DNA from 4 places in the Citrobacter sp. C1 genome. Region 4 is predicted to be linked to each of the others. Evidence: predicted binding sites of a transcription regulator. Region 4 holds the regulator's gene; each other region holds the start of a gene.
The links. Region 4 encodes PurR, which represses purine synthesis genes. Its sites were predicted from a motif close to CANGCAAACGTTTGCNTG; they were not measured.

Region 1 (7,788 bases), 1.2 Mb from region 4:
TAGCAGGATCATGGGCTTACGACGACGGGGCGTTTCCGGCGGCAGATTTACAAAGCGGGGAACCTTGTCAGACGGAATTTCCAGTAGCGCATAGCGAATGGTATCACCACGGATGATCTCTACGGCCAGATAGGTATAGTCGTCCTTCAGAAACTGGACTAAATCTGTCTCGCGGTTAATCAGGATCGGTGTAATGTGCTGGCGAAGATATTGCTTGAAGTAATGACGCAACCAGCTCTGCTGATTGGCTGACAGTTGGCGCTCATTGATTAAGAATATCTGATTGCGCGCCATCTCCAGCAGTAATTCATTGTACAGGCCATCGAACTCCTGATCGGCTTTCAGTACGCGGGCCTGGATTTTGCCTAACAGATGGCGGGAGTGAGAGTTAGAACCCTGCTCTTCGCTAATAATGATGCGGCGTTTTAGTTCGGCAAAACGAACTTTATAAAACTCGTCGAGGTTATTGGAATAGATGCCCAGAAAACGCATCCGTTCAATCAACGGGTTTGACTTATCAGCAGCTTCCTGCAGGACGCGTTCGTTGAACGCTAACCAACTAAGCTCTTTCTCGATGTATAGCTTTTCCTGACCCATTAATACTTTTACTCCGTTTCATTCACGGGACACTACGTGATCATTATGGCGAGCACGACTGGCATGTGCCAGAAAAAATGAGGGGAATTGCAGGATGTAGGCCGGATAAGACGCTTTAGCGTCACCATCCGGCATAAAAGCCCACATGAGTGCCGGATGGTGGTGTGAATGCCTTATCCGACCTACGAGGCTGGGAGGTTATTTTATGCTTCGTCGGCTGCGTAGCCTTGTGGTGGAAGGCGAATGCCGTCCAGCCAGGCTGCGTTATCGCGCATTTGCAGACGACCATCGACAAACCAACCGACCACCAGCGGATAGATGGCATGTTCCTGGGCCTGAACGCGCGCCGTCACGTCATCTTCGCTGTCGCCGTCAAACACCGGAACTTTCGCCTGCAGAATAACCGGCCCACCGTCCAGTTCGTCAGTGACAAAATGAACGGAGGTTCCGTGTTCTTCATCACCGTTTTCCAGCACCTGACGATGTGTATGCAGGCCGGGATATTTGGGCAACAGAGAAGGGTGGATATTCAGCAAGCGTTCGGCATAGTGGGCGACAAACGCCGGGCTGAGGATACGCATATACCCGGCCAGTACCACGACGTCCGGCGCATAGGCATCGATCTCTTGTATTAGCTGGCGATCAAAGGCTTCACGGCTGGCAAACTGGCTTGCCTCCAGCGAATGAGCCGGAATGCCTGCTTCGCGTGCACGTTCAAGGCCGAACGCGTCGGCCTTATTACTGAATACTGCACGTAGGGTGCCCTTGATTTTTTTCTGTTTGCAGGCGTCAATGATCGCCTGCAAATTGCTTCCGTTACCGGAAATGAGCACCACTATGTTTTTCATTCAATGACCACACGCTGTTCGGAATCGGACGCTTTGATGATACCGATTCTCCACGCGTTTTCACCTTTTTCGTTCAGCAGCGCAAGAGCATTGTCCACTTCAGCTTCTGGCAGAGCGATAACCATGCCTACGCCGCAGTTGAAGGTGCGATACATCTCGTGCTGACTGACGTTACCCGCTGTTTGCAGCCAGTTAAAGACGGCTGGCCATTGCCAGGAGGATTCATCGATTACGGCCTGGGTGTTGTCAGGCAAGACGCGTGGGATATTTTCCCAGAAACCGCCGCCGGTCAGGTGGGCAATTGCGTGCACGTCAACCTTCTCAATCAGCTCCAGAATGGATTTCACATAAATGCGGGTAGGCGCCAGCAGATGATCGGCCAGTGATTTGCCTTCCAGTTCGGTTGTTTCCGGGTCACAGCCGCTGACTTCGACAATTTTACGCACCAGGGAATAACCATTGGAATGCGGGCCGCTGGAGCCAAGCGCAATCAGCACATCGCCATCAGCCACTTTTGAGCCGTCGATGATTTCTGATTTCTCAACCACGCCTACGCAGAAACCGGCCACATCGTAATCTTCACCGTGATACATCCCCGGCATTTCAGCGGTTTCACCCCCGACCAGCGCACAGCCGGACTGCAGGCAACCTTCGGCAATACCGGCGATCACGCTGGCAGCGGTATCGACGTCCAGCTTACCCGTGGCATAGTAGTCGAGGAAAAACAGCGGTTCAGCGCCCTGTACCACGAGGTCGTTGACGCACATCGCCACCAGGTCAATACCGATGGTGTCGTGGCGCTTCAGATCCATCGCCAGACGCAGTTTTGTACCTACGCCGTCAGTGCCGGAAACCAGTACCGGTTCACGATATTTTTGCGGCAATGCGCACAGCGCACCGAAGCCACCCAAACCACCCATTACTTCCGGGCGACGGGTTTTCTTTACTACGCCTTTGATTCGATCGACCAGAGCATTCCCTGCGTCAATATCAACACCGGCATCTTTGTAGCTAAGAGAGGTTTTATCGGTCACTGCCTGGTTCCCCACGTGTTTACTTGCAGTAAAAGTTAAATTCGGCGCAATTCTAACAGGGAAAGCAAACGTTTGCGAGTCTGCTCTGCATCGGCTTTTTTCTGCCGTTTTTTTCAGCGATTTACATTCACATACGTCTTTATTTGACCTGAGCCACGAAAATGAAACCGGGTTCAGCATGGTGCTTGAAACCGGATGACGTAATGCACAGTATCTTACTGAAACCGGTTTCTGTTTTTATCAGCAGTGATGAAATTAATGGTGACCACACGTCAAAAGGAAGGGTCATTAATGAATATCGCAGCATTCGATATTGGTGGTACGGCATTAAAAATGGGCGTGATTAGCGAACAGGGCGAATTGCGGGAAAAGGGCAAGCTGTTAGTGCCTGACTGCGATGGAGACAAAATTTTGCAGGGCATGCTGGACTGGGTTTCAGCCCATCCTGACTGCGAGGGCATCGCCATTAGCGCACCGGGTTATGTCAATCCGACTACCGGCTATATCGAAATGGGCGGAGCGATTCGCCAGTTTGACCATTTTGCACTCAAAGCATGGCTGGAAGAGCGTACCGGGTTGCCGGTGACGGTTGAAAATGATGCGAACTGTGTCGCGCTTGCTGAGCGTTGGCAGGGGAAAGTAGCCGGTATCGAAAATTTCCTTGTTCTGACCATCGGGACCGGGATCGGCGGGGCGATTTTCTGCAACAACCAACTGGTGCATGGCGCGCGTTTTCGTGCTGGTGAATTTGGTTATATGCAAACCGCCCGACCCGGAACACGTGATGTCAGACGCTATTCGATGAATGAAAATTGCACCCTGCGCGTTTTACGTCATCGCTATGCGGAACATATCGGGAGCGCACTGGAAGACGTCTCGGGCGAAGATGTTTTTGATCGCTACGACGACGGTGACCCTGTCTGCCAGCGTTTAGTCACTGAGTTTTTTAACGACCTCGGCACGGGTCTTTATAACCTCGTTAATGTGTTCGATCCGCAGGTGATATTAATCGGTGGCGGCATTGTTGAACGCCCCGGATTCCTGTCGCTGTTGCGTCATCATTTGGCCTGGTTCGGTATTGCGGAATATATCGATATCGTCAGCCACGGCAACGACGCCGGGTTGTACGGTGCCGTTTACCATTTCAATCAGCAAAACAGAACGGTATAGGAGCTAACATGTCTGGATTTAAAGCAAATTTCATGTGGGGTGGCGCGGTTGCTGCTCACCAACTGGAAGGTGGCTGGCAGGAAGGGGGAAAGGGGATTAGCGTTGCTGATGTGATGACGGCGGGGGCAAATGGTGTCGCTCGCGAAATTACCGATGGCGTGCTACCAGAGAAAAATTACCCCAACCATGAGGCTATTGATTTTTACCATCGCTACCAGGACGACATTAAGCTGTTTGCCGAAATGGGGTTTACCTGCTTTCGCACGTCAATTGCCTGGACCCGTATTTTCCCACAGGGTGATGAAACGCAGCCAAATGAAGCTGGCCTGCAATTCTATGACGATCTGTTCGATGAATGCCTGAAATACGGTATTGAACCGGTGGTTACGCTGTCGCATTTTGAGATGCCGTACCATCTGGTGAAGGAATATGGCGGCTGGCGTAATCGTAAGTTGATTGATTTCTTTGTCCGTTTTGCCGAGGTGGTCTTCACCCGCTTCCAGCATAAAGTGAAGTACTGGATGACGTTCAATGAGATCAATAACCAGGCTAATTTCCACGAAGATTTTGCACCGTTTACCAACTCCGGCTTGAAGTACCAGCCAGGCGAAGACCGTGAGCCGGTAATGTATCAGGCTGCACACTACGAACTGGTGGCGAGTGCACTGGCGGTAAAAGCGGCGCGTGAGATTAATCCCACGCTGCAAATTGGCTGCATGATTGCCATGTGCCCGATTTACCCGCTGACCTGTGCGCCTGACGATATAATGATGGCGATGAACGCCATGCATCGCCGTTACTGGTTTACCGATGTCCATGTGCGCGGCAAATATCCGCAGCATATTCTCAACTACTTTGAACGTCGGGGATTTGAGCTGGATATTACCGAGGAGGACCGTCAGGCGCTGACTCAGGGCTGTGTTGACTATATTGGTTTCAGTTACTACATGTCCTTTGCTACGCAGGCTTCAGCGGAGAATCCGCAACTGGATTATGACGAAACGAAAAGCCTGGTCTCCAACCCCTATGTGCAAAAATCGGACTGGGGCTGGCAGATTGATCCGGTCGGCCTGCGCTACTCGCTAAACTGGTTCTGGGATCATTATCAACTCCCGCTGTTTATCGTAGAAAACGGGTTTGGTGCCATCGATATGCTGGAAAGCGATGGGACGGTGAACGATCAGTACCGCATTGACTACCTGGCGGCCCACATCAGTGAGATGAAAAAAACCGTGGTGGAAGATGGCGTCGATTTAATGGGCTATACGCCGTGGGGGTGTATTGATTTAGTGTCCGCCGGGACAGGTGAAATGAAAAAACGCTATGGTTTTATCTACGTCGATAAAAATAATGACGGTAGTGGGACATTAGCACGCTCGCCTAAGAAATCTTTTTCATGGTATCAGCACGTCATTCAGACCAATGCTGAATTTTTATAGAATTCAATGGATTGATGCTCGGCCCCGCCCAGCGTGCGGGGCGTGTCTTATACTCATTTTTCAGACGTAAATGACTTTGGTTGATCCATATCAAGCGTATGCAGTGTTGCGCCAGAGAGGAAAAGCGGTATAATCCGGCGATTTTTTTTGTGGTTGCCACTCGTCTGAGGAAAGGAGAAGAGTATGAAGATCGTGGAAGTCAAACACCCACTCGTCAAACACAAGCTGGGATTGATGCGTGAAAACGACATCAGCACTAAACGCTTTCGTGAACTCGCCTCGGAAGTTGGCAGCCTGCTGACTTATGAAGCAACCGCTGGTCTGGAAACCGAAAAGGTGACCATTGAAGGCTGGAACGGCCCGGTTGAAGTCGACCAAATCAAAGGTAAAAAAATCACCGTTGTGCCAATCCTGCGTGCGGGCCTGGGTATGATGGAAGGCGTACTGGAAAACGTCCCGAGCGCGCGTATCAGCGTGGTGGGCATGTACCGTAACGAAGAGACGCTGGAGCCGGTACCGTACTTCCAGAAACTGGTGTCTAACATTGACGAGCGCATGGCGCTGATCGTTGACCCGATGCTGGCCACCGGTGGTTCCGTTATTGCTACCATCGACCTGCTGAAAAACGCGGGCTGCAGCAGCATTAAAGTGCTGGTGCTGGTTGCTGCGCCAGAAGGTATCGCTGCGCTGGAAAAAGCGCACCCGGATGTTGAGCTGTATACCGCATCTATCGACCAGGGGCTGAACGAGCACGGATACATTATTCCGGGACTCGGCGATGCCGGCGATAAGATTTTTGGTACCAAGTAAATGAATAAATAAAAAGAAGCCGACTTTAAGAGTCGGCTTTTTTTTGAATAAAACAACCCATCGCTACTCAAACACAATACTCAGAGGAAAACACTATGACGCGCCGTGCTATCGGGGTGAGTGAAAGACCGCCGCTTTTACAGACAATCCCGCTTAGTTTGCAGCACCTGTTCGCCATGTTTGGCGCCACGGTACTGGTGCCAGTCCTGTTTCATATCAACCCGGCCACCGTCCTGCTGTTTAACGGCATTGGTACGCTGCTGTATCTCTTTATCTGTAAGGGGAAAATCCCAGCTTATCTGGGGTCCAGCTTTGCCTTTATCTCTCCGGTACTGCTGCTACTGCCGTTAGGGTATGAAGTGGCGCTCGGCGGTTTTATCATGTGTGGCGTGCTGTTCTGTCTGGTTTCTTTCATCGTGAAGAAAGCAGGTACCGGTTGGCTGGATGTGATGTTCCCGCCTGCGGCTATGGGCGCAATCGTTGCCGTCATCGGCCTTGAGCTGGCTGGTGTTGCTGCGGGGATGGCAGGCTTGCTGCCAGCTGAAGGACAAATGCCGGATTCTAAAACCATTATCATTTCGATGGTGACGCTGGGCGTAACGGTATTTGGTTCGGTACTGTTCCGCGGCTTTATGGCGATTATCCCGATTCTGATTGGTGTGCTGGCGGGTTATGCGCTCTCGTTCGTGATGGGCGTTGTGGATACCACACCCATTGCCGAAGCCCACTGGTTTGCTCTGCCGACCTTCTACACGCCGCGTTTTGAATGGGTGGCTATTCTGACCATCCTGCCTGCGGCGCTGGTGGTGATTGCCGAACACGTAGGACACCTGGTGGTGACCGCCAATATCGTGAAGAAAGATTTAATTCGCGATCCCGGCTTGCACCGTTCGATGTTCGCCAATGGCCTGTCGACGGTGATCTCCGGCTTCTTTGGTTCCACGCCTAACACCACTTATGGTGAGAACATCGGCGTCATGGCCATTACCCGCGTGTACAGTACCTGGGTCATTGGCGGGGCGGCAATTTTTGCTATTCTGCTTTCATGTGTGGGCAAACTGGCCGCCGCGATTCAGATAATCCCGCTGCCGGTTATGGGCGGTGTCTCACTGCTGTTGTACGGGGTGATTGGTGCGTCCGGTATCCGCGTGTTGATCGAATCAAAAGTTGATTACAACAAAGCACAAAACCTGATCCTGACCTCGGTGATTCTGATTATCGGCGTGAGCGGTGCGAAGGTTCACATTGGTGCGGCTGAGCTGAAAGGCATGGCGCTGGCGACCATTGTCGGCGTTGCCCTGAGCCTGATCTTCAAAGTGATTAGCTTGCTGCGTCCGGAAGAAGTTGTCCTTGACGCTGAAGATGCTGACAGACCGCAACACTAAGTCTCTGACCGGGCGGCATCGCTGCCCGGTTCTATCGCGACGTATTTCTGTGGTAAACTCAACGCGATTTTATGAAATCCTGGGTTGAGGTATCTCTGAACACACCGGCACAGCTCTCTTTGCCACTTTATCTTCCTGACGATGAAACCTTCGCAAGTTTCTGGCCGGGGGATAACTCCTCTTTACTGGCCGCGCTGCAAAACGTGCTGCGTCAGGAACATAGCGGGTATATCTATCTCTGGTCGCGTGAAGGCGCGGGCCGTAGTCATTTGCTGCACGCAGCCTGTGCCGAGCTTTCTCAACGCGGGGATGCCGTCGGCTATGTCCCGCTGGATAAGCGTACGTGGTTCGTACCGGAAGTGCTTGATGGCATGGAACATCTCTCGCTGGTGTGCATTGATAACATCGAATGCGTGGCCGGGGATTCCCTGTGGGAAATGGCGATCTTCGATCTCTACAACCGCATTCTGGAATCAGGGAAAACGCGCCTGCTGATCACTGGCGA
Region 2 (7,788 bases), 1.3 Mb from region 4:
ACGGGCTGTCCTCGCCCCAGTTTTCCGGGTGCCAGGAGTTGCTCACCGTGCGGAACACACGTTCCGGATGTGGCATCATGATCGTTACGCGGCCATTTTCGGTGGTCACCGCCGTGATCCCGTTTGGCGAACCGTTCGGGTTAGCCGGATAGGTTTCGGTGACTTTACCAAAGTTGTCGACGAAACGTAGCGCCACCAAACCTTTGCTTTCCAGTGCCGCCAAATGCGCATCATCACGGACTTCCACACGCCCTTCACCGTGAGAAACGGCAATCGGCATCATGGAACCCACCATACCCTGCAGCAGCAGCGACGGGCTTTGCGTTACTTCTACCAGGCTAAAGCGCGCTTCAAAGCGATCGGAGTGGTTACGCACAAAACGTGGCCACAGGTCGCTACCCGGGATCAGTTCACGCAGATTAGACATCATCTGACAGCCGTTACACACCCCGAGCGCCAGCGTCTGCGGGCGATGGAAGAAGGTTTCAAACTCATCACGCACGCGGTTGTTGAACAGAATGGATTTCGCCCAACCTTCACCGGCACCTAATACGTCACCGTAAGAGAAGCCGCCACAGGCCACCAGCGCCTGGAAATTCCCCAGACCAATGCGCCCGCCCAGCAGATCGCTCATGTGAACGTCGATGGCGTCAAAGCCCGCACGGTGGAACGCCGCAGCCATTTCAACGTGAGAGTTAACGCCCTGCTCGCGCAGCACGGCCACTTTGGGGCGTGCGCCGGTGGCGATGTACGGGGCTGCAACGTCTTCGTTGATATCAAACGACAGTTTTACGTTAAGACCGGGATCGGTATCGTTGGCTTTGGCGTTATGTTCCTGATCGGCACATTCCGGGTTGTCGCGCAGACGCTGCATCTGCCAGGTGGTTTCTGCCCACCACATACGAAGCGTGGAGCGGCTTTCGCTGAACACCGTCTGACCGTTGGCAGTAATCACAAAACGGTCGCTGGCTTCAGCCTGGCCAACATAGTGAACGCAGTCGCCGAGGCCATGCTGTGCCAGCAGCGCTTCTACCGCCTCACGATCCGCCGCGCGAACCTGAATCACCGCACCTAACTCTTCGTTAAACAGTGCCGCCAGGCGGTCATCGCCGAGCGTGCTGATATCCGCTTGAATACCGCAGTGACCGGTAAAGGCCATTTCCGCCAGCGTCACCAGCAGACCACCGTCAGAACGGTCGTGGTAGGCCAACAGCTTACGCGCAGCAACCAGCGCCTGCATGGCATCATAGAAGCCTTTCAACTGCGCAACGTTGCGGACATCCGCCGGTTTGTCGCCCAGTTGGCGATAGACCTGCGCCAGTGCAGTCGCACCCAACGCGTTATGACCCAGACCGAGGTCAATCAGCAGCAAGGCGTTGTCTTCGGTTGAGAGTTCAGGGGTGATGGTGTGACGGACATCTTCCACACGGGCAAACGCGGTGATCACCAGCGACAGCGGCGAGGTCATTTCACGCTGTTCGTTGCCTTCCTGCCAGCGGGTTTTCATCGACATGGAGTCTTTACCCACCGGGATAGTCAGGCCAAGCGCCGGGCATAGCTCTTCCCCTACCGCTTTGACCGCTTCGTACAACCCGGCATCTTCGCCAGGGTGGCCGGCTGCCGCCATCCAGTTTGCGGAGAGCTTGATACGTTTGATATCGCCAATCTGCGTCGCCGCAATGTTGGTCAGCGCTTCCCCCACTGCCAGACGGGCAGAGGCAGAGAAGTCCAGCAGCGCAACCGGCGCACGCTCACCGAGAGACATCGCTTCACCATAATAGCTATCCAGGCTGGCGGTGGTCACTGCGCAGTTCGCCACCGGGATCTGCCACGGCCCGACCATTTGGTCGCGCGCTACCATGCCGGTGACGGTACGGTCGCCGATGGTTACGAGGAACGTTTTTTCTGCGACGGCAGGCAGGTGCAGCACGCGGTTGACCGCATCGCCCAGCGTAATCTGCTCACGCGCAAGCTGCTCGCCCTTCGCTTTCAGCGTTTGCACATCGCGGGTCATTTTTGGTGTTTTGCCCAGCAGCACATCGAGCGGCAGATCGATCGGCTGATTATCGAAATGACGGTCATTCATCGAAAGATGTTGCTCTTCGGTGGCCTCACCGATTACCGCATACGGTGCGCGCTCGCGCTTACACAGTTCGTCAAACAGGGGCAACTGATCTGCAGCAACCGCCAGGACGTAACGCTCCTGAGATTCGTTACACCAGATCTCCAGCGGACTCATGCCTGGCTCATCACTTAAGATATCGCGCAGCTCAAACTTACCGCCGCGTCCGCCGTCACTGACCAGCTCAGGCATCGCATTAGACAGACCGCCCGCACCCACGTCGTGGATGAACAGAATCGGGTTCGCATCCCCCATCTGCCAGCAGCGGTCGATCACTTCCTGACAACGACGTTCCATTTCTGGGTTGTCGCGCTGTACGGAAGCAAAATCCAGATCGGCATCGGACTGGCCGGAGGCCATTGAAGACGCCGCCCCGCCGCCAAGCCCGATGTTCATTGCCGGACCGCCGAGGACGATCAGTTTGGCACCGACGACGATCTCACCTTTCTGCACGTGATCGGCGCGAATGTTGCCGATCCCACCGGCCAGCATGATGGGTTTGTGATAGCCGCGCAGCTCTTCACCGTTGTGGCTATTCACTTTTTCTTCATAGGTACGGAAATAGCCGGTCAACGCCGGGCGACCGAATTCGTTGTTAAACGCCGCGCCGCCCAGCGGGCCGTCAGTCATGATATCCAGTGCGGTAACGATCCGATCCGGCTTGCCGAAATCTTCTTCCCACGGCTGTTCAAAGCCCGGAATACGCAGGTTGGACACGGAGAAACCCACCAGCCCAGCTTTCGGCTTCGCGCCACGCCCGGTCGCACCCTCGTCGCGGATTTCACCGCCGGAGCCAGTTGCTGCGCCCGGCCATGGAGAGATAGCGGTCGGGTGGTTGTGGGTTTCGACCTTCATCAGGATATGCGCAGGCTCCTGATGGAAATCATAACGACCGGTTTGATGGTCGGCGAAGTAGCGCCCGACCTCAGAGCCTTCCATCACTGCCGCGTTGTCTTTATAGGCAGACAAGACGTGATCCGGCGTGGTTTCGAAGGTGTTTTTAATCATCTTGAACAGCGACTTCGGCTGCGGTTTACCGTCGATTACCCAGTCGGCGTTAAAAATTTTATGGCGGCAGTGCTCAGAGTTGGCCTGCGCAAACATGTACAGCTCGATGTCGTTCGGGTTGCGTCCCAGTTTGATAAACGCATCCTGTAAATAGTCGATTTCATCGTCTGCCAGCGCCAGACCCAAACGCAGGTTCGCGTTGATCAGCGCCTGGCGACCTGTACCCAGCAGGTCAACGCTAGAAACCGGCGCCGGTTGGTGATGAGCAAACAACGCTTGTGCATCGTCCAGCGCAGAGAAAACCGTTTCCATCATGCGGTCGTGTAACACGGCAGCCACTTCCTGCCACTGTTCAGCGCTTAGCGTGGAGACTTCAACATAGTAGGCAACGCCACGTTCCAGACGGCTAATCTGTTGCAAGCCGCAGTTATGGGCAATATCAGTCGCTTTAGAAGACCAGGGGGAGATGGTTCCCGGGCGAGGCGTAACCAGCAGCAGCTTGCCTTCAGGGACGTGGCTGCTGAGACTCGGACCGTATTGCAACAAGCGTGCAAGTTGCGCATGCTCATCCTCGTTTAACGGGGCATTCAGGTCAGCAAAATGGACATACTCGGCGTAAATAGTGTGAACCTGAAGATTGGCCGCCTGAAAACGCGCCAGCAATTTGTTAATACGGAATGCAGACAGTGCAGGCGAACCACGCAGAATTTCCATCATAAGTCTCTCGTCTTCGAAGCGCCTGAGGCGCTTATAAGTGTGCGCAAGGGGGGAAACGGGCGTCATTATAAAGAATCTGCCGCGCCGACGAAACCGTTTGCGTCGAAATAAAATCACAACCGTCAGTTATCCTCAAATGCTGCCCCCCTGCTGAAGGAGTTGCCAACTGACGCAAGTTTAAGCAAAATGCCGCTCATTGATGATGAATTCACTTCTTAATCGCGAGCATAGCAGGCTGAAACAACGCACGGTTCAGAGAATTAACTAATTGAAAAAATTAAAGATTAATTATCTGTTTATCGGCATTTTGACGTTGCTGCTGGCAGCGGCCTTGTGGCCATCCATTCCTTGGTTCGGTAAAGCCGACAATCGTATCGCCGCCATTCAATCGCGGGGAGAGCTGCGCGTCAGTACCATTGACTCTCCATTAACGCATTCCACTCTTACCGGGAAACGCTTCGGGCTGGATTATGAGCTGGCCCAACAGTTCGCCCGTTATTTAGGCGTGAAGTTAAAAATCACCGTGCGCCAGAACATCAGCCAGCTTTTTGACGACCTCGACAACGGCAAGGCCGATCTGCTCGCCGCCGGTCTGGTCTATAACAGCGAACGGGTCAAAAATTACCAGCCAGGCCCCACCTACTACTCGGTTTCCCAGCAACTGGTGTATCGGGTCGGGCAATATCGTCCACGCACCCTGGCCAACGTGACAGATAAACAATTGACTATCGCCCCCGGGCACGTGGTGGTGAACGACCTGCAACACCTGAAAGAAACAAAATTTCCTGAGCTGAGCTGGAAGGTCGATGATAAAAAGGGCACCACGGAACTGCTCGATGATGTCATCAACGGCAAGCTGGACTACACCATTGCCGATTCCGTAGCGATCAGTCTGTATCAGCGCGTACACCCTGAACTGGCCGTCGCACTGGATGTCTCTGACGAACAACCGGTGACCTGGTTTAGCCCGCTGGACGATGACAATACACTTTCCGCCGCCCTGCTTGATTTCTTTAACACCATCAATGAAGACGGGTTACTGGCGCGGCTGGAAGAAAAATATCTCGGGCATGGCAATGATTTTGACTATGTCGATACCCGCACGTTCTTACGGGCGGTCGACAGCGTATTGCCTGATCTCAAGCCGCTGTTTGAGAAATATGCGCAAGAGATAGACTGGCGATTGCTGGCGGCCATCTCTTATCAGGAATCGCACTGGGATGCGCAGGCCACCTCGCCGACCGGCGTACGTGGTCTGATGATGCTGACCAAAAATACCGCCCAGAGTCTGGGATTAACGGACCGAACCGACGCCGAGCAAAGCATCAGCGGGGGCGCTCGCTATCTGCAAGATATGATGAGTAAAGTTCCGGATACCGTCCCCGAGGGCGAACGGATCTGGTTTGCGCTTGCCGCCTATAATATGGGGTATGCGCATATGCTGGATGCCCGCGCGCTGACGGTAAAAACCAAAGGTAACCCGGACAGTTGGGCCGACGTAAAACAGCGCTTGCCGCTGCTCAGCCAAAAGCCCTGGTACAAAAAACTGACCTATGGCTATGCACGCGGCCACGAAGCCTATGCCTACGTAGAGAATATCCGTAAGTATCAGATAAGTCTGGTGGGATATCTGCAGGAGAAAGAAAAGCAGGCGATCGAAACGCAGCAACTGGCACAGGATTATCCGGCGGTTTCGCCCGCAGAGTTGTTAGGGAAAGAGAAATTTCCGCTCTCAGCGTTTCTCTCGCAAACCTCGTCGAACTATCTGACGCACACCCCTTCACTGCTGTTTTCCCCGCAGAAGAAGGAGGAAAAGTAGTGGCATGCTCATGCCGGATGGCGGCTTAAAATCCTTATCCGGCCTACCGCTGTAATCACTCCGTGGCGGACTTTTTCAGGGCTTTAATTTCCTGACGACGCATACGGAAGAAGTCACTGAGCAGGGTGGCGCATTCATCACGCAATATGCCTTCTGTCACCTCAACCCGGTGATTCATGCCCGGATGATGCAGTACATCCATTAACGAACCTGCGGCCCCCGTTTTCGCATCACGCGCACCAAATACCACCCGACCGATACGGCTGTGTACCATTGCACCCGCACACATTACGCATGGCTCAAGGGTGACGTACAGTGTGGCATCCAGTAAGCGGTAATTTTGCAGGACCAGCCCGCCCTGACGCAGCGCCATGATTTCAGCATGAGCGGTGGGATCGTGATGACCAATCGGCCGATTCCAGCCTTCGCCAATCACACGATTGTTATGCACCAGAACCGCGCCCACCGGAACCTCACGCTCATCCCAGGCGCGCTTTGCTAGCGTTAACGCATGACGCATCCAGTATTCGTGGCTAAATTCAACATCAGACAAAGGCAGAACTCCAGTAATCAAAGCGGGCGCATTATACACAGACGCTATCGTTTACTCTATTCGAGTTGCTGCAGCTCTCCACGCGGCGTGACGCGCCAACGATGCTGGCAGAACGAGAGCAGCGGATTGTCCTGCTTACTGTCGCTGTAGCCGCTATACAGCGCCAGCGGGGCGCCAATCTGGCGTTCCAGTTGAGTGACTTTCTCATGGCCAAGGCAGCGTAAAGGCAGCACCCAGCCACCGTAACCGCGCGCCATTTGACTGGCGATAAGATTCACCCGAGGCAGCCACGGGGTGTCAAAGTAAACCTGCTCGACCAGCGACTGCGGGGAACCGGTGATCAGCCAAATATCCGCATCAGAGCTTAACAGATAGGTGGTCAGGCGCTGCTGCACCAGCGGAAACGCCGTCACGTGATGGCGAAACCAACGCACAAAATCAGCTTGGTGGGCTTTAAGGCGTGCTTCTCGCCGACCAAAAGTGCATCCCCACAGGAGCAAACTCATTGGCCAACGGGCGGCGCGCCCTTTGATCAACATCGCCACCGCGATAATCGGTAACAGCGGCAGTACAAGCAGCGCATTCAACGGTTGGCGGCGCAGCAGATAACGCAGAAAACTACCGAACATATCCTGCTGGTGTAACGTACCGTCCAAATCAAAAAAGACAACGCGACGCTCGTGATTGGTCAAACCTTAGTCCTCTGGATCGTTGAACCCCAATAGCCAGGTAAACAAGAACCCGGCGATAACCGCTACCAGATAGCCTAACAGATAGAACATCACTTTTCCGGCAACAATCGTCAGCGCCAGCGGTAATCCCGAGATACCAAAGGTGATAACCGTCGCCACTTTCCAGTAGCTGATCAGCGCCCCACCGACCGCACCACCGAGGCAAGCGCCGATAAACGGTTTACCCAGCGGCAGCGTTACGCCAAAAATCAACGGCTCGCCAATGCCCAGTAACCCGACCGGCAGCGCGCCTTTGATCACTTTTTTCAGTCGTGCGTTACGGGTTTTCATCAGAACAGCAATTGCGGCGCCAATCTGACCGACCCCGGCCATCGCCAGGATGGGAAATAGCGCGTTATAGCCATGCGCCTGCACCAGTTCCACGTGAATCGGCACCAGCCCCTGATGGAGTCCGGTGAGCACCAGCGGCAGGAACGTTCCCGCCAGCACCGCGCCGACCAGGAAACCGCCGCGATCAATCGCCCAGGAGGCGCCGTGGGCAATGGACTCGGAGATCCAGCCACCGAGCGGTTGTAGCGCCACAATCGCAATCGTCCCGGTAATCAGGGTGGTCAGCAACGGATTAAGGATCAACTCCAGCGATTCCGGCAACACCTCGCGGAATTTGCGCTCTATCCAGCACATTAACGCCACCACCAGCAGCACCGCAATCACCCCGCCACGCCCGGGCTGTAGCGCCTCGCCAAACAGGGTAATTTGCGCTAGCTGTGGGCTGGAGAGAATGCCGGCCATTACGCCGCCCATTGCCAGCGAACCCCCAAACACTTTGGCCGTATTCACCCCCACCAGAATATTCATGATGGCAAAAACGGCGCTG
Region 3 (7,788 bases), 620 kb from region 4:
GCGCGCAGGACCAACGGAACGTATTTTTCACCTTCGCCATAGGCATGACGAATTAAGCGTGTATCGCCGTGATGGCTACCCTGTTGGTGCGGCGGCATATGTGCATCGATCATCAGTACATTCAGACCGGCGCGCGTGGCATAGTATCCGGCGGCGGCGCCTACGGAACCGCTGCCAATAATGATTAAGTCGTATTTCATCCGCTTCTCTCTGCAATCGCGATAGTAGCAGGGTAAATAACTGACCTGGAATATTCAACCCGGAATGTTCAACCATCAAATAAGAAAGGCACCGTTAAGGTGCCTTTTGAAGGTTGGGTGCATCAGATTTAATGACGCTGATACTCATTAGCGGGGAAATCACCTGATTCAATTTTGGCGATTCCGGCTTCTAATATTGAAATAAATTGCCTGGCAACATCAGTGGTTAACCAGAGCGTTTGACCAACTTCAGTCCCATTTGGGTCTGGACGATTCGGGGTCTGGTAGTGCAAACGCAGCATCAGCGCATCATAGCTATCAACGGTGCTGATGTCCCATCCTACAAGCGGATGAGTCTGAATGACTTCATTATTCTTTTCCATCATGCCCCCTAATTCGTGTTACTAGACAACGGTTTTCGAGGTTCAATGCGTTTTTTTCTGAAGCAAGTTCAGTATATCAATAAATAAGGGTATTCACTGAAAATTTAAAGAGGACAGGGCATAATTTTTTTGTTTTAAGTGTTATCTGAACGATAAACCGGCATGTCATTCATATTTTTTTAGCATGTTGTGCAGTTATTTTGTGGTTTTGACTAAAAGATAATCAGCATGTAAATAAACATTAACTGTTTTGTTGAGAGAGATTGCTCGAAATCTTTATGATACGGGAAAATAAAAAAAGCCGGGGCGACCCGGCAAAAAACATCACTGCATATCATTTTTTATTCATTAATGAACCAGTCATCCGCGCTTTCCCATGTTTCTTGCAGGATCTCGCTGATGCGTTCTTTGTCCTCTTTTGTCGCGCCAATGACCGACAGATTGTTTGTGCCGGCATAACGAACGGTGACGTTACCGTCGTTATCCGGAAAATGATGGTGAATACGACGGGAGAGTTCACCTGCCAACGCGTCAATGGCGCCAGCAGGCAAAGGTGAAGTTTTGGCAATAGTGACTTCAATACGCATAATAGCCCCCTGTTGAATATACTGGTTATTTATACAGTTAACTTCGCCAGTTGACAACAGGTTGCGACATTTTTTTAGCGATTCACTGACCAGCGTACTGTTTCACCGCCGAGGAAAGGCACCAGCGTGTCTCCCTCCAGCGCGATACTTTCCGGTATCTGCTGCTCTTCTTTAACCAGTTCAATAAAGGTGTCGTTAACCGGCAGTCCGTAGAAGCGAGGACCGTTAAGCGAGCAGAAGGCCTCGAAATGGGCCAGGGCGTTCATCTCTTCGAAGACGGTGGCATAACTGGCGAGTGCGGTAGGGGCATTAAAACACCCCGCGCAGCCGCAGCTGGATTCTTTACGATGACGCGCATGCGGCGCCGAGTCAGTGCCGAGGAACGCCCGGCTGAAACCACTGGCGACCAGTTCACGCAGCGCCTGCTGGTGGATGTTTCGCTTGAGAATAGGCAGGCAATAAAGATGCGGACGAATGCCCCCGACCAGCATATGGTTACGGTTAAACATCAAATGCTGCGGGGTAATGGTCGCTGCCAGCAGATCATTGCCGTCACGCACGTAGTCGGCGGCGTCTTTAGTGGTGATATGTTCAAACACCACTTTCAGCGCGGTCAGACGCGACCGCAATGGCTCCATCACCGTGTCAATAAAGCGTGCTTCGCGATCGAATATATCGATTTCCGCGTGCGTGACTTCACCGTGCACCAGCAAAGGCATGCCGAGTTTTTCCATCCGTTCCAGAACCGGCATGATGGCATCAATAGAGGTCACGCCGTGAGTAGAGTTGGTGGTGGCGTTAGCCGGGTAGAGTTTGGCGGCGGTGAAAACACCTTCGTTGAACCCGCGCTCCAGTTCGTTGGGATCCAGCGTGTCCGTCAGATAGCAGGTCATTAACGGGGTGAAATCGTTTCCGGCAGGTACGGCGTCCAGTATACGCTGACGGTAAGCGATGGCTGCGTCAACAGTAGTGACGGGCGGTGCCAGGTTCGGCATGACAATTGCGCGTCCATAAATTTCACTGGTGTAGGGCACGACAGTTTTCAACATGTCGCCATCGCGAAAGTGAAGATGCCAGTCGTCTGGGCGGCGGATCTTTAATACCTGGGATGGTGCAGTCATCAATATGCTCCGGCTGAGGATAGTCTTTTTTGCCGGAAACAAAGGATAAGCGGAAACGTTTTCGTTTGCACGAAAAAAAGGGCGCTGATGCGCCCTTTGGTGTGTTAATCGGTGAACGGGATGATGATTTCACCCGGTTTTACTTCAATTCCTTTTGCCAGCTTTTTCGCCAGCGCTTCGCCTTCACTGCTGTCTTCACGCAGGACGTATGCCGGTTGCTGGTTGAAATAATTGCGCAGCGACTGGTTTAAATATGGCATCAGGGTTTGCAAAACCGACTGCATTTTTTCTGGTGTGACGGTCGCATCAACCACTTCCATCTCTTGCAGATAAATCGCGCCTTTTTCTTTATTGAACACCGGTAATGCTTTTAACTTCAGCTTCATTGTCGCTTTCTGGCTGCCAAATAGTGAGTTCATGTCCAGGTTGGCGTCGCCGGTAAGGGTCACTTTATTGGGTTCTTCACGACCGATCTGGCTGGTCAGATTGCTCAGCACGATGTGGGCTTCAGCAACGCCGGGCAAACCGATATCTTTCGAAAAATTATTATGCTTTGCCAGCGCCTGGTTAATTTCTTGCTCGCTTACCGTGTATTGTGTGAGTTGATTACAACCAACCAACAGGCCGCTGACAATGAGTGCAGCAGCAAAAAAAAACTTTTTCATGGGGTTCCTCAACATGATGCTTATGGCGTAATCGTGACACAAAGCAGCATCCAGTACCAGCGCCCCGGACACCAGCAGAAAAAACTGAAAAGGTGTCCGGGCTGAGGGTTACGCGTCAGGCATCAGGCTCCAGCATGCCACGCGTCGTGCGTTTGTGGCTGAACTGCCAGCCCAGCGCCAGGAAGGTGATAATGCCGATAACACCCAGCATCATCCACGGTAACTCGGGCTGCGACAGTGCCTTACCCATATCAAACAGCCAGCCGCCGCCGATGTAGCCTATGGCGCCGCCGATGGCGAGTCCCAGCCGACTAAAACCCATATAGCTCCCCCGGGCCCGTGCGCTCGCCAGCGAGGCGCTGAGCGTTTCACGTGCTGGCTCAGCAATAATGGAGCCGATATAGAACGTGCAGATCAGGGTGAAGAGCTGCTGTAGGTTTCCGACCAACCCAATAGGCATCATGCTGACTGACATGATTAACAGACCGGCCATCAGGCGGTGTTCAAGGCGAAAACGTTTTTCGCTCCAGCGGGCAATCGGGTAGAGCAACGTTAACGAGAGGCACGCCTCGATGGCATACATCCATTTGACGGCCGCCGGGGATCCTGCAATGTCGTTAACCATAATCGGCAGCATCAGCATCACCTGGACTGCCAGCATGTAGTAACCTGCCAGCGTCAGCACGTAAGTGACAAATCGCTTGTCACGCATCACGTGGTTCATCCCTTCACGCACCGGAATTTTCACTGTCGATAGTTTCCACGCAGGAAGCAACCAGGCGTTAAAGGCGGCGCACAGGATGAAGATAATGGCCCCGGTGGCGCAGACCAGCCTGAAGTCATACTGTAACAGCCAGCTTCCCAGTAATGCCCCAATGACCGCCCCGGCGCTGTCCTGCATCATCAGGATAGAGAAGAAGCGCCCGCGCTTTTCCGGGCGGATCAGTTTGACCACCAGCGCCGAACGGGGGGGATCGAACAGCGTGCCGCCCAGCCCGGAGAGAAAACAGGAAAACCACAGAAGCCAGGGTTCATGGGCGATTCCCATCGTCGCAAACCCGGCGGCGCGCATCAGCATGCCGGTGACAATCATCGGTTTTGCGCCAAAACGGTCGGCAATGGCCCCGCCAAAAATTCCCAAACCCTGCTGAATAAATTGACGTAACCCGAGCGCGATGCCGACCATCACGGCGGCCCAACCCATTTGGTCGACGAAACGAATCGAGATCAGCGGGAAGACGACGAAGAAGCCCAGCACGACCAGCATATTATCGATAAGCAGGAAATATTTACCCAGGTTCCTCGCCTGCGAGACTTGCGACATTTCCCCTCCAGGGAAAAACTCGTCACTCTGTTTAGAGTTTTAACGGTAAGCCTGTCTATTCTGCGGGGTTGTCTGACCTTTTCCCACCCTCGGCGGGACAATATTTTTTTATCAAAAGTCGGTCTTGATAGAGAGTTTTCATCAAAATGTGTGAATAATTCAAGAAATGGTGTTTTGCTCTTTTCATCGGGCATATTTGTACAGGTATAGTATCGCGAATAGCGTATTGAAAACGGTGCGGGAAGGAGTAGGTATAGAATGTTTGGCTATCGCAGTAACGTGCCAAAAGTGCGCTTAACCACGGACCGCCTGGTCGTGCGTTTAGTGCATGAGCGTGATGCCTGGCGTCTGGCAGATTATTACGCAGAGAATCGTCATTTCTTAAAGCCCTGGGAGCCTATTCGCGATGAAAGCCACTGCTATCCCTCTGGCTGGCAGGCGCGTCTGAGTATGATCACCGAGTTTCATAAACAAGGCTCTGCCTATTACTTTGCGCTGCTCGACCCGGAAGAGAAAGAGATTATCGGTGTTGCAAATTTCTCCAACGTTGTGCGTGGATCGTTTCACGCCTGCTATCTCGGCTATTCCATTGCGCAAAAGTGGCAAGGGCAGGGATTGATGTACGAGGCATTGGTTGCAGCCATTCGCTATATGCAGCGTACGCAGCATATTCATCGCATTATGGCGAACTATATGCCACACAATAAACGTAGCGGCGATTTGCTGGCGCGGCTTGGATTTGAAAAAGAAGGTTATGCCAAAGACTATCTGCTGATAGATGGGCAGTGGCGCGATCATGTGCTGACGGCGTTAACAACATCAGAATGGACCCCCGGTCGCTAAGTTTCAGCTGTATTGGCTGATGAATGGAGAAGACGATGAAATATGAATTAACCGCTACCGAAGCACGCGTGATTGGCTGTTTGCTGGAAAAACAGGTAACTACGCCGGAACAATATCCGCTCTCCGTGAATGGTGTCGTGACCGCCTGCAACCAAAAAACTAATCGTGAACCGGTGATGAACCTGTCGGAATCGGAGGTGCAGGATCAGCTCGATAATCTGGTGAAACGCCATTTCTTGCGTACGGTGAGCGGATTCGGCAATCGTGTGACCAAGTACGAACAGCGCTTCTGCAATTCAGAGTTTGGTAACCTTAAGCTCAGCGCCGGTGAGGTGGCTTTGATCACCACGCTGTTACTGCGCGGTGCGCAGACGCCGGGCGAACTGCGTAGTCGCGCATCCCGCATGTATGAATTCAGCGATGTGGCGGAAGTGGAGTCAACGCTGGAACAGCTGGCCACCCGCGAAGATGGTCCTTACGTGGTCCGTCTGGCGCGTGAACCGGGAAAACGCGAAAGCCGCTATATGCATCTGTTCTGTGGCGACGTCGATCTGACGATGGTGACAACCGCCGATGAGCCTCAGGCGGCATCCAGCGATTTGCAGGCGCGCGTTGAGGTGCTGGAAAGCGAAGTCGCTGAGTTAAAACAGCGGCTCGAATCCTTGCTGGCGCATCTGGGAGAGTAACGTGAAAAAACTTCGTATCGGTGTCGTCGGGTTGGGCGGCATCGCGCAAAAGGCCTGGCTACCCGTGTTGGGCGCCGCTGCGGACTGGACGTTACAGGGGGCCTGGTCACCTTCGCGTGAGAAAGCAGAACGGATTTGTGCAGCCTGGCGCATGCCGTATGTTGATTCATTACAAAACCTGGCGGCAACCTGTGATGCGGTTTTCGTACACTCCAGTACTGCGACGCACCATGCGGTAGTCAGCGAATTGCTTCATGCCGGGGTCCACGTTTGCGTGGATAAACCGCTGGCAGAAAACCTGCGTGATGCGGAACAACTGGTGGAGCTGGCGGCGCGAAAAAAACTGACGTTGATGGTCGGATTTAACCGCCGGTTTGCGCCGCTGTATCGCGAGTTAAAGTCGCAGTTAAGCCAGCCGGCCTCCATCCGCATGGATAAGCATCGCAGCGATAGCGTCGGGCCACACGATCTGCGTTTTACGCTGCTGGATGACTATCTGCATGTGGTGGACACCGCGCTGTGGCTGGCAGGGGGAAAGGCACAGCTAAATAGCGGCACGCTGTTAACCAACGAGTCCGGAGCAATGCTGTATGCAGAACACCATTTCTGCGTCGACCGGCTGCAGATAACGACCAGTATGCATCGCCGTGCGGGCAGTCAGCGCGAGAGCGTGCAGGCGGTTATCGACGGTGGGTTAATTGATGTCACGGATATGCGTGAATGGCGTGAGGAGCGCGGACACGGTGTCGTTCAGCAACCGATACCCGGCTGGCAAACGACGCTGGAGCAGCGAGGCTTTACCGGATGTGCGCGCCATTTTATTGAATGCGTGCAAAATCAGACAGTTCCTGAGACAGCGGGTGAGCAGGCTATTCTGGCGCAGCGCGTGGTGGAAAAGCTGTGGCGGGATGCGATGGACGAATAACCCCCTGTAACATCTGGCGGTAGTAATTCAGCATAATCCAGGTACTATACCCAAAATAATTCGAGTTGCAGGCAGGCGGCAAGGGAGTGAATTCCGTTGAGCTTACTCAGGTAAGTGATTCGGGTGAGCGAGCGCAGCCAACGCACATGCAGCTTGAAGTATTACGGGTATATATGCCCACTCAAAATAACACCTCTTTTCAACCATAGGCTGGCTTGTAGGCCTGATAAGACGCTGCGGCGTCGCCATCAGGCACAGTGACATTGCCGGATGGCGATGTTGGTTATACGGGGTTTTGCCTCAGAGTCTGGAATACAACATAGATGAATTTATTAAAGTCACTGGCAGCCGTCAGCTCAATGACGATGTTCTCACGCGTGCTGGGTTTTGCGCGTGATGCGATCGTCGCCAGAATCTTTGGTGCAGGGATGGCGACCGATGCCTTTTTTGTGGCCTTCAAACTTCCTAACCTGCTGCGTCGAATTTTTGCTGAAGGCGCATTTTCTCAGGCATTTGTCCCTATTCTGGCTGAATACAAAAGTAAGCAGGGCGAAGACGCCACCCGCGTGTTTGTCTCCTACGTGTCTGGCTTGCTGACGCTGGCGTTGGCCGTTGTGACGGTTGCCGGGATGCTTGCCGCGCCGTGGGTGATCATGGTCACCGCGCCAGGCTTTGCCGATACTGCTGACAAATTTACGCTGACTACCCAGCTGTTGCAGATAACCTTTCCTTATATTCTGTTGATTTCGCTCGCCTCGTTGGCGGGTGCGATTCTGAATACCTGGAACCGTTTCTCTATTCCGGCGTTTGCGCCGACGTTTCTCAACATCAGCATGATCGGTTTTGCGCTGTTTGCCGCTCCGTATTTTAATCCGCCGGTGCTGGCGCTGGCATGGGCCGTGACCGTCGGTGGTGTGCTGCAACTGGTTTATCAGCTTCCGCACTTGAAGAAAATTGGCATGCTGGTGCTGCCGCGCGTGAATTTTCGTGATGCGGGCGCGATGCGCGTAGTGAAGCAGATGGGGCCGGCGATCCTCGGCGTTTCCGTCAGCCA
Region 4 (7,788 bases):
GGACGTTGCGAATATCACGCATTGAGCGCGCACGTTTAACGTAGGACAACATGGCGAGAAACATCACCCAGTACACCGCCGCAGTGGCAACGCCGCAGCCTACGCCGCCGAGTTCTGGCATGCCAAAATGCCCATAGATGAAAATGTAGTTAACCGGGATGTTGACCAACAGGCCGAGAAACCCCATCACCATCGCCGGTTTGGTTTTGGCCAGACCTTCACACTGGTTACGAGCTACCTGGAAGAATAAATAGCCAGGCGCGCCCCACAACAGCGCGCGCAGGTAGCCGACGGCTTTATCGGCCAGCGCCGGATCGATATTATCCATGGAGCGGATAATGTATCCCGCATTCCAGAGCACCACCATAATGAGCACAGATACGCTGCCCGCCAGCCAGAAACCCTGGCGTATTTGATGAGCAATGCGGTCGCGGCGACCCGATCCGTTAAGTTGCGCAATGACTGGCGTCAATGCCAGCAGGAGTCCGTGACCAAATAAGATGGCCGGGAGCCAAATGGAGGTCCCGATAGCGACGGCAGCCATGTCCGTCGCGCTGTATCCACCCGCCATGACGGTATCGACGAACCCCATTGCGGTTTGGGCGATTTGCGCAAGAATCACCGGAATTGCCAGAGCTAATAACTGACGCGCTTCGATTACATACTTTTGCACGTTTACACCATTATATTGTTGTTATTTGAGAGACTAAAAAAGCCGCCTGAGAGGGCAGCAAGAAGAAAATACAGGGGAAATTGCAGTCTATTGTAGCGAGGAATACGTAATTCTCCAGTGAAAAAACAGGTGGGGGCGGTGCATTGCTGGCAACGGCAATTTTCACCTGCTATTGTGCACAACAGATATGTCTTAATTACGTTCAGGAGTTAGAGGTATGTTTACGGGTATTGTGCAGGGCACCGCGAAACTGGTGTCTATTGATGAGAAACCAAATTTTCGTACGCATGTAGTGGAGTTACCGGAATACATGCTGGATGGCCTGGAGACGGGTGCATCGGTGGCACACAATGGTTGTTGTCTGACGGTGACCGACATTAACGGCAATCACATCAGCTTTGACCTGATGAAAGAAACGCTGCGTATTACTAATCTGGGCGAGCTTAAAGTGGGCGATCGGGTCAACGTAGAGCGCGCGGCAAAATTCAGCGATGAGATCGGCGGGCATTTAATGTCAGGCCATATTATGACTACCGCTGAGATATCAAAAATTCTGACCTCAGAAAATAATCGTCAGATCTGGTTTAAGGTGCAGGATGCGTCGTTGATGAAATATATCCTGTACAAAGGATTTATCGGCATTGATGGTATCAGCCTGACGGTTGGCGAAGTAACACCGACGCGTTTTTGCGTGCATTTGATCCCGGAAACGCTGGAGCGTACGACGCTTGGTAAGAAAAAACTGGGGGCTCGGGTCAACATCGAAATCGACCCACAAACGCAGGCGGTCGTGGATACCGTTGAGCGCGTGCTGGCGGCAAAAGAAAGTGCAGTAAATCACGTCACCGGCGAAGTCTAAGCCGGCGCGTTTCCAGGCCCCCGTTGAAGGCGGGGGCGAGAATGACTAGCGTGGAACGCGCAGACCGTGTTCTACGCCACGTGAGAACACCACCTGCCAGAGCTGAATATCACGGGCGCGAAATGCGCCGGCACAGGCGTTGAGGTAGTAGCTGAACATACGTTTAAAGCGCTCGGTGTAGTGATCGGTGATTTCAGGCCAGGTTGCCATAAAGCGCGTATGCCAGGCCATCAGTGTAGTATCGTAATCGGCGCCAAAGTTGTGCCAGTCTTCCATCACAAAATGCGGCTCGCTGGCTTTCGCAATCTGGCGCACGGACGGCAAGCAACCATTCGGGAAAATATACTTATTGATCCACGGATCGACGTTATTGTCGGTTTTTCTGGATCCAATGCTGTGGAGCAAAAACAGACCCTCTGGTTTTAAATTGCGATCGACAACATCAAAATAGGTGTTATAGTTTTTTGGACCCACATGCTCAAACATGCCAACGGAGACAATGCGGTCGAAACGATCGTGCAGGTCGCGGTAATCCTCAAGCAAAATAGTGACATCCAGCCCTTCACACCGTGTTTGTGCCAGTTTCTGCTGTTCGGCAGAAATGGTCACCCCCACGACGCTGACGCCGTAATGGGCGGCCATAAACTGGGACAAGCCTCCCCAGCCACAGCCGATGTCCAGCACGCGCATCCCCGGTTTGAGCTGTAATTTTTCGGCGATCATATTGAGCTTCGCCTGTTGGGCTGACTCCAGGGTCGTGGCGTCCTTCCAGTAGGCACAGGAATATTGCATGTAGGGATCAAGCATGCGGGTGAAGAGATCGTTGCCTAAATCGTAGTGTTCTTTTCCGACAACCCACGCGCGTTTTTTATTCTGTAAATTGAACAGGCGCGCGGCGGCGATTCGCAGTGTGTCTTTAAAGTGGCGGGGGAGTTGGCCTTCAAGGCCGGCACGTAAAACCTGAGTAAAAAACATGTCCAGCCGATCGCATTCCCACCAGCCATCCATATAACTTTCACCTAAACCCAGCGAACCTTCCTGTAAAACGCGCTTGTAAAAATCGGGGTTGTTAACGCGAATATCTGCCGGTGCAGTGCCATTAATGGTAATGCCCGCACGGCTTAATAATTCACTGGTGATTCGATACCAGTCATCATCTGGTACGCTGACGTCTTCTATACACGATGAACTCATAGCTTCTCCATCACAGGTCGGTGATCAGAACCTTAAAACAGCGTAGACGCTTTTTGGGCTTTGTGAGAAATCTCACGGAATGAATCCGCGAATCTGTTTTCCGACGTAGAACAGAGGAAGGGAGAACCCCTTACCGAAAAGGCCATCCGTGGTTAAGCGGGAACATGCGTATTCCCGTTAACACATAAAAATTATCGTTTTTGTAACAACTGGAAATCAGTATAGGCCTGAATTTTTGTGGGTTCAATCAAAAAATATTAGCCCGCTAATTAATTATTCAAGCGCTATGAATGTGATTCGCCGGGCGCAGCAGTAGAAACCTCATCAGCGTGAGAGCGACATTCTTTCTGCGACTGCATTTTGTACCCCAGCGCGGCCAGCAACACCGTAGACAGCATGACGCCGGTGGTGGTGAATAGCGGCGTGCTGATCAACCACGACACAACCAGACTTGCCAGGAAGCATAAGCCCAGTTGAAGCGTATTCTGCAGCGCTGCGGCACGTCCTGTTGCCTGTGGGAAGGGACGCAAAGCCTGAGCAACGACAATCGGATAGATAGCACCGTTCGCTATTGCCATCACGCAGAATGGGATCAGGATTTCGGCCAGCGCAACGTGGTGAATAAAGCCGACCGCCCAGGTAGCGATAACGCTCACCGCATACAGAATGAGCAGCCACGGCAGTAATTGACGACCTTCCCATTTTTGCAGGGCGGCACGACAGCCGTATCCGCCGATCAAAAAGGCGATGGTTTGCGGCACATAGCTCAGGCCAATGACGGCCGGGCTATAGCCCATCTCGCTCAGGATAAACGGCGAGCCGGTCAGCCACGCGAAAAAGCTCGCGGAACAGGCCGCATAAATCAGCACGTTGCCGCGGTAGGTTCTGGAGCGCAGCAGGGTGGCAAAGGTGAGCTTATCCTGGCTATCGTCACGCGCTTTAGCCGTGGGCTTCAGGCGCAGGGCCGGCAGCATCAGGATCAGGGTGATGGCAAACAGGGTGGCAAAAATAGCCTGCCAGGAAAAATGCATCAGGATCCAACTGCCTAATAATGGCGCGAGCGCGGGAGATAACCCGACCAGCGGCATAATGGTGGCAAAGATACGGTTCACTTTTTGCGAGGGATAATAATCAGCAACCAACGCCTGCCAGATAACCGACGCCGCACAGACACCCACAGCCTGGATAAAGCGCAGCACCAGCAAGCCGGTGGCGTTTTCGACCCAAAGCATGCCAAGACTGCTCAGCGCGAAGATGGAGAGGCCCAGTAGCAAAATAGGCTTGCGGCCATAATGGTCGGAGAGTGGCCCCCACAGAAGTTGCGCGATGGCAAAACCCGCTAAGAACAGGCTAAGGCTGGCGCTGACGGCTGATGCTGGGGTTTGCAAATCGGACTGAATAGCCGCAAATGCTGGCAAATACATATCCGTTGCCAGAAAACCGAGCACGCTAAGACCTGCCAGCCAGACTAAAAACCCTTTTCCAGGTTGCATCATTATTTCTCTTTATAAGCAATAGAACAGTGCCGCTGAGTGTAGTGAGTGAAATTCTTGCTGTGAAACGCTAATATTTGCTTATTGATTTCAAATTTTTTGCAGGCAGAGTATGTGGTCAGAATATTCCCTTGAAGTGGTGGATGCAGTCGCACGCAACGGCAGCTTTAGTTCTGCCGCCCAGGAGTTGCACCGCGTGCCTTCGGCGGTGAGCTATACCGTGCGTCAACTGGAGGAGTGGTTGGCTGTGCCTCTTTTCGAACGTCGCCATCGGGATGTGGAATTAACCCCCGCCGGGGCGTGGTTTTTAAAAGAAGGGCGTTCTGTTATCAAAAAAATGCAGATCACTCGCCAACAATGTCAGCAAATTGCCAACGGCTGGCGTGGGCAACTGGCGATTGCCGTCGATAATATTGTCAGGCCGGAGCGGACCCGGCAGATGATTGTGGATTTCTACCGTCATTTTGATGATGTGGAGTTAATCGTTTTTCAGGAGGTGTTTAACGGCGTCTGGGATGCGTTATCGGACGGGCGCGTGGAGCTGGCGATTGGCGCGACGCAGGCTATTCCGGTAGGGGGGCGCTATACGTTTCGCGATATGGGAATGTTGAGCTGGAACTGCGTGGTGGCAAGTCATCATCCGCTGGCGTCGATGCCGGGACCGCTCAGTGACGATACGTTGCGCAACTGGCCGTCGCTGGTACGAGAAGATACCTCCCGTACGTTGCCAAAACGTATTACCTGGCTACTGGATAACCAAAAACGGGTGGTAGTGCCTGACTGGGAGTCATCTGCCACCTGCTTATCGGCTGGGCTCTGTGTTGGGATGGTGCCGACGCATTTTTCCAAACCGTGGATCGACAGCGGAAAATGGGTTGCACTACAGCTTGAAAATCCCTTTCCTGATGCCGCGTGTTGCCTGACCTGGCAGCAAAACGATACGTCACCCGCACTGAGATGGCTGCTGGACTATTTAGGGGACAGTGAAACGTTGAATAAAGAGTGGCTGCGGGAGCCAGAGTAAGGCTCCCGCACAACAGATTATCGACGATAATCGCGGAACGGACCATCGGCCACGGAGCGACGTTCTACCAGGCGCGGGTGCACCTCAATAGACTGTGACTCTTCGCGTTTATTCACGATACGGTCTAACAGCATGTTAAAGGCCGTTTCACCGAGCGAATCTTTTGGCTGATGAATGGTGGTTAATGCCGGGGTGAAGAAGCGGGCGTTACGCACGTTGTCGTAACCAATCAGCGACACATCTTGCGGGACGCGCAGGCCCATCTCATCAGCGGCGCAAAGTGCGCCCATCGCCATGATATCACCACCGCAGAAGACGGCGGTCGGGCGGTGCGACTGGGAGAGGATCTGCTGCATGGCGCGATACCCGGATTCAGGCTCAAAATCGCCCTGGACAATCCAGTTGTCAGGCACTTTAATCAGCGCTTCTTCCATCGCCTTCATAAAGCCCGCCAGGCGTCCGGCGCCGGTGTTACGCTCCATAGACCCTGGGATCACACCAATCTCGCGATGACCGCGTTCAACCAGATAACGGCCTGCCATATAACCGCCTTCAAAGGCGTTATCGATGACCGTATCGGTAAAATCGGCTTTGGCTTCGCCCCAATCCATCACCACCATCGGAATATGGCGATATTCTTCGAGTATGGAAAGCAGAGGTTCCGGGTATTCAGAACACATCACCAGCAGACCATCTACGCGCTTCTGCGCCATCATGGAGAGGTAGGCCTGCTGCTTCTCGAGGCTGTTCCACGCGTTGCCCAGAATCAGCGTATAGCCTTTCTGGAAGCAGTTCTTCTCAACGGCTTCGATGATTTCCGCAAAGTAGGCGGCTTCGCTGCTGGTCGCCAACAAGCCAATCGATTTAGTGTGATTCACCTTCAGACTGCGTGCCACCGCGCTTGGGGAATAATGTAGTTCTTTAATTGCTGCCCAGACGGCATTGCGCGTTTCTTCCGCGACAAAGCGTGTTTTGTTAATTACGTGTGATACGGTTGTAGTGGAAACGTTTGCTCGCTTCGCTACATCTTTAATTGTTGCCATTACATCTCACTCCAGACCATATCCTAAGTTCCTGAGAATACTCCAGGTAAACGTTTGCCTTCACACACCCTTCGCGCAACATCAGGGTTGCGGTACGCCAGGAAAACGACACGGAACGTCAGGAAGGGGTCAATGGCCGGTACGCTAATCAAGTAAGCGTGGAATTTTGTCTGATCTTTACGAAAAGGGGAAGAGTTAAAAGCATTTATCAATATAAATCGTGAGAGATTTTTACCTTCAAGTGTGCAAAAATGCGCAATATCACTTTTTGTGTGGGAATAAAAAGGAGAAAACTTGATGAGCACCGATCTGAAATTTTCGTTAGTCACCACCATTATTGTTCTGGGTTTGATTGTTGCCAGTGGTTTAACCGCCGCGCTGCATTGATGTATCGCCGAGGGAGAGCTATCTCCCTCATCCCGCCAACCCGTCCTCCCACTGCTATTGTTTGCAAATAAGCAAAAGTCTTTTGCATTTTTGTTAACTTTATTATTTTTGCGATCAATGTCATGCTTTTGACTCTTATTCTGTGTCGTGCTACGGCTCGACGTTACGGAGTCGCTGTATGAAAATAAATTATCCACTACTGGCGCTGGCGATAGGGGCGTTTGGTATCGGCACGACGGAGTTTTCTCCGATGGGGTTATTACCCGTCATCGCTAAAGGCGTCGATGTCTCGATTCCGGCGGCAGGGATGCTAATTAGCGCCTATGCGGTAGGGGTGATGGTCGGTGCACCGTTAATGACCTTATTGCTTTCTCATCGCGGGCGCCGCAATGCGCTGATTTTTCTGATGGCGATTTTTACGCTCGGCAACGTGCTGTCGGCGTTATCTCCCGATTACACTACTCTGATGCTGTCGCGTATTCTGACCAGTCTTAACCATGGGGCCTTTTTTGGTCTCGGCTCGGTTGTAGCGGCAAGCGTGGTTCCAAAGCACAAACAGGCCAGCGCTGTCGCCACCATGTTTATGGGACTCACCATCGCCAATATTGGCGGCGTTCCTGCAGCGACCTGGCTGGGTGAAACCATCGGCTGGCGCATGTCCTTTATGGCAACGGCGGGTCTGGGGGTTATCTCGATGGTCAGCCTGTTCTTCTCGTTGCCGAAAGGCGGAGCAGGGGAGCGCCCGAACGTGCGCAAAGAGCTGGCGGTGCTCATGCGCCCGCAGGTGGTGTCAGCGTTGCTGACTACTGTGCTGGGAGCCGGTGCGATGTTCACGCTCTATACCTATATTTCACCGGTGCTGCATAGCATCACCCATGCCACGCCTGCCTTTGTAACCGGAATGCTGGTGCTGATTGGCGTCGGGTTCTCAATCGGTAACTATCTGGGCGGTAAACTGGCGGACCGCTCAGTCAACGGCACGCTGAAAGGCTTCTTACTGCTATTGATGGTGATTATGCTGGCAATCCCGTTACTGGCGCGTAGTGAATTGGGTGCAGCCATCAGCATGGTAGTCTGGGGTGCGGCAACCTTTGCGGTAGTTCCGCCGTTACAGA

Region 1: purM (phosphoribosylformylglycinamidine cyclo-ligase) is a predicted target of PurR. The motif match lies at 2,541-2,558, and genes of this name have one in related genera.
Region 2: purL (phosphoribosylformylglycinamidine synthase) is a predicted target of PurR. The motif match lies at 3,934-3,951, and genes of this name have one in related genera.
Region 3: pyrC (dihydroorotase) is a predicted target of PurR. The motif match lies at 2,340-2,357, and genes of this name have one in related genera.

The regions. Positions count from the first base shown of each region.
Region 1 is NZ_CP115035.1:1,425,728-1,433,515, forward strand. Features, by position in the region: partial or broken gene ppk1 (polyphosphate kinase 1) at 1-597, opposite strand, end outside; gene purN (phosphoribosylglycinamide formyltransferase) at 801-1,445, opposite strand; gene purM (phosphoribosylformylglycinamidine cyclo-ligase) at 1,442-2,479, opposite strand; gene bglK (beta-glucoside kinase BglK) at 2,771-3,649, shown strand; gene IB214_RS06740 (6-phospho-beta-glucosidase) at 3,658-5,088, shown strand; gene upp (uracil phosphoribosyltransferase) at 5,272-5,898, shown strand; gene uraA (uracil permease) at 5,994-7,283, shown strand; gene IB214_RS06755 (DnaA inactivator Hda) at 7,379-7,788, shown strand, end outside.
Region 2 is NZ_CP115035.1:1,318,201-1,325,988, reverse strand. Features, by position in the region: gene purL (phosphoribosylformylglycinamidine synthase) at 1-3,847, opposite strand, end outside; gene mltF (membrane-bound lytic murein transglycosylase MltF) at 4,116-5,666, shown strand; gene tadA (tRNA adenosine(34) deaminase TadA) at 5,722-6,258, opposite strand; gene yfhb (phosphatidylglycerophosphatase C) at 6,276-6,911, opposite strand; gene IB214_RS06315 (PTS transporter subunit EIIC) at 6,915-7,788, opposite strand, start outside.
Region 3 is NZ_CP115035.1:3,237,644-3,245,431, reverse strand. Features, by position in the region: gene solA (N-methyl-L-tryptophan oxidase) at 1-200, opposite strand, end outside; gene bssS (biofilm formation regulator BssS) at 329-583, opposite strand; gene dinI (DNA damage-inducible protein I) at 925-1,170, opposite strand; gene pyrC (dihydroorotase) at 1,245-2,291, opposite strand; gene IB214_RS15780 (lipoprotein) at 2,396-2,956, opposite strand; gene mdtH (multidrug efflux MFS transporter MdtH) at 3,072-4,280, opposite strand; gene rimJ (ribosomal protein S5-alanine N-acetyltransferase) at 4,539-5,123, shown strand; gene IB214_RS15765 (YceH family protein) at 5,159-5,809, shown strand; gene IB214_RS15760 (Gfo/Idh/MocA family oxidoreductase) at 5,811-6,734, shown strand; gene murJ (murein biosynthesis integral membrane protein MurJ) at 7,058-7,788, shown strand, end outside.
Region 4 is NZ_CP115035.1:2,617,795-2,625,582, reverse strand. Features, by position in the region: gene mdtK (MdtK family multidrug efflux MATE transporter) at 1-673, opposite strand, end outside; gene IB214_RS12655 (riboflavin synthase subunit alpha) at 891-1,532, shown strand; gene cfa (cyclopropane fatty acyl phospholipid synthase) at 1,578-2,726, opposite strand; gene punC (purine nucleoside transporter PunC) at 3,011-4,219, opposite strand; gene punR (DNA-binding transcriptional activator PunR) at 4,332-5,243, shown strand; gene purR (HTH-type transcriptional repressor PurR) at 5,261-6,286, opposite strand; gene cydH (cytochrome bd-I accessory subunit CydH) at 6,584-6,673, shown strand; gene IB214_RS12625 (MFS transporter) at 6,852-7,788, shown strand, end outside.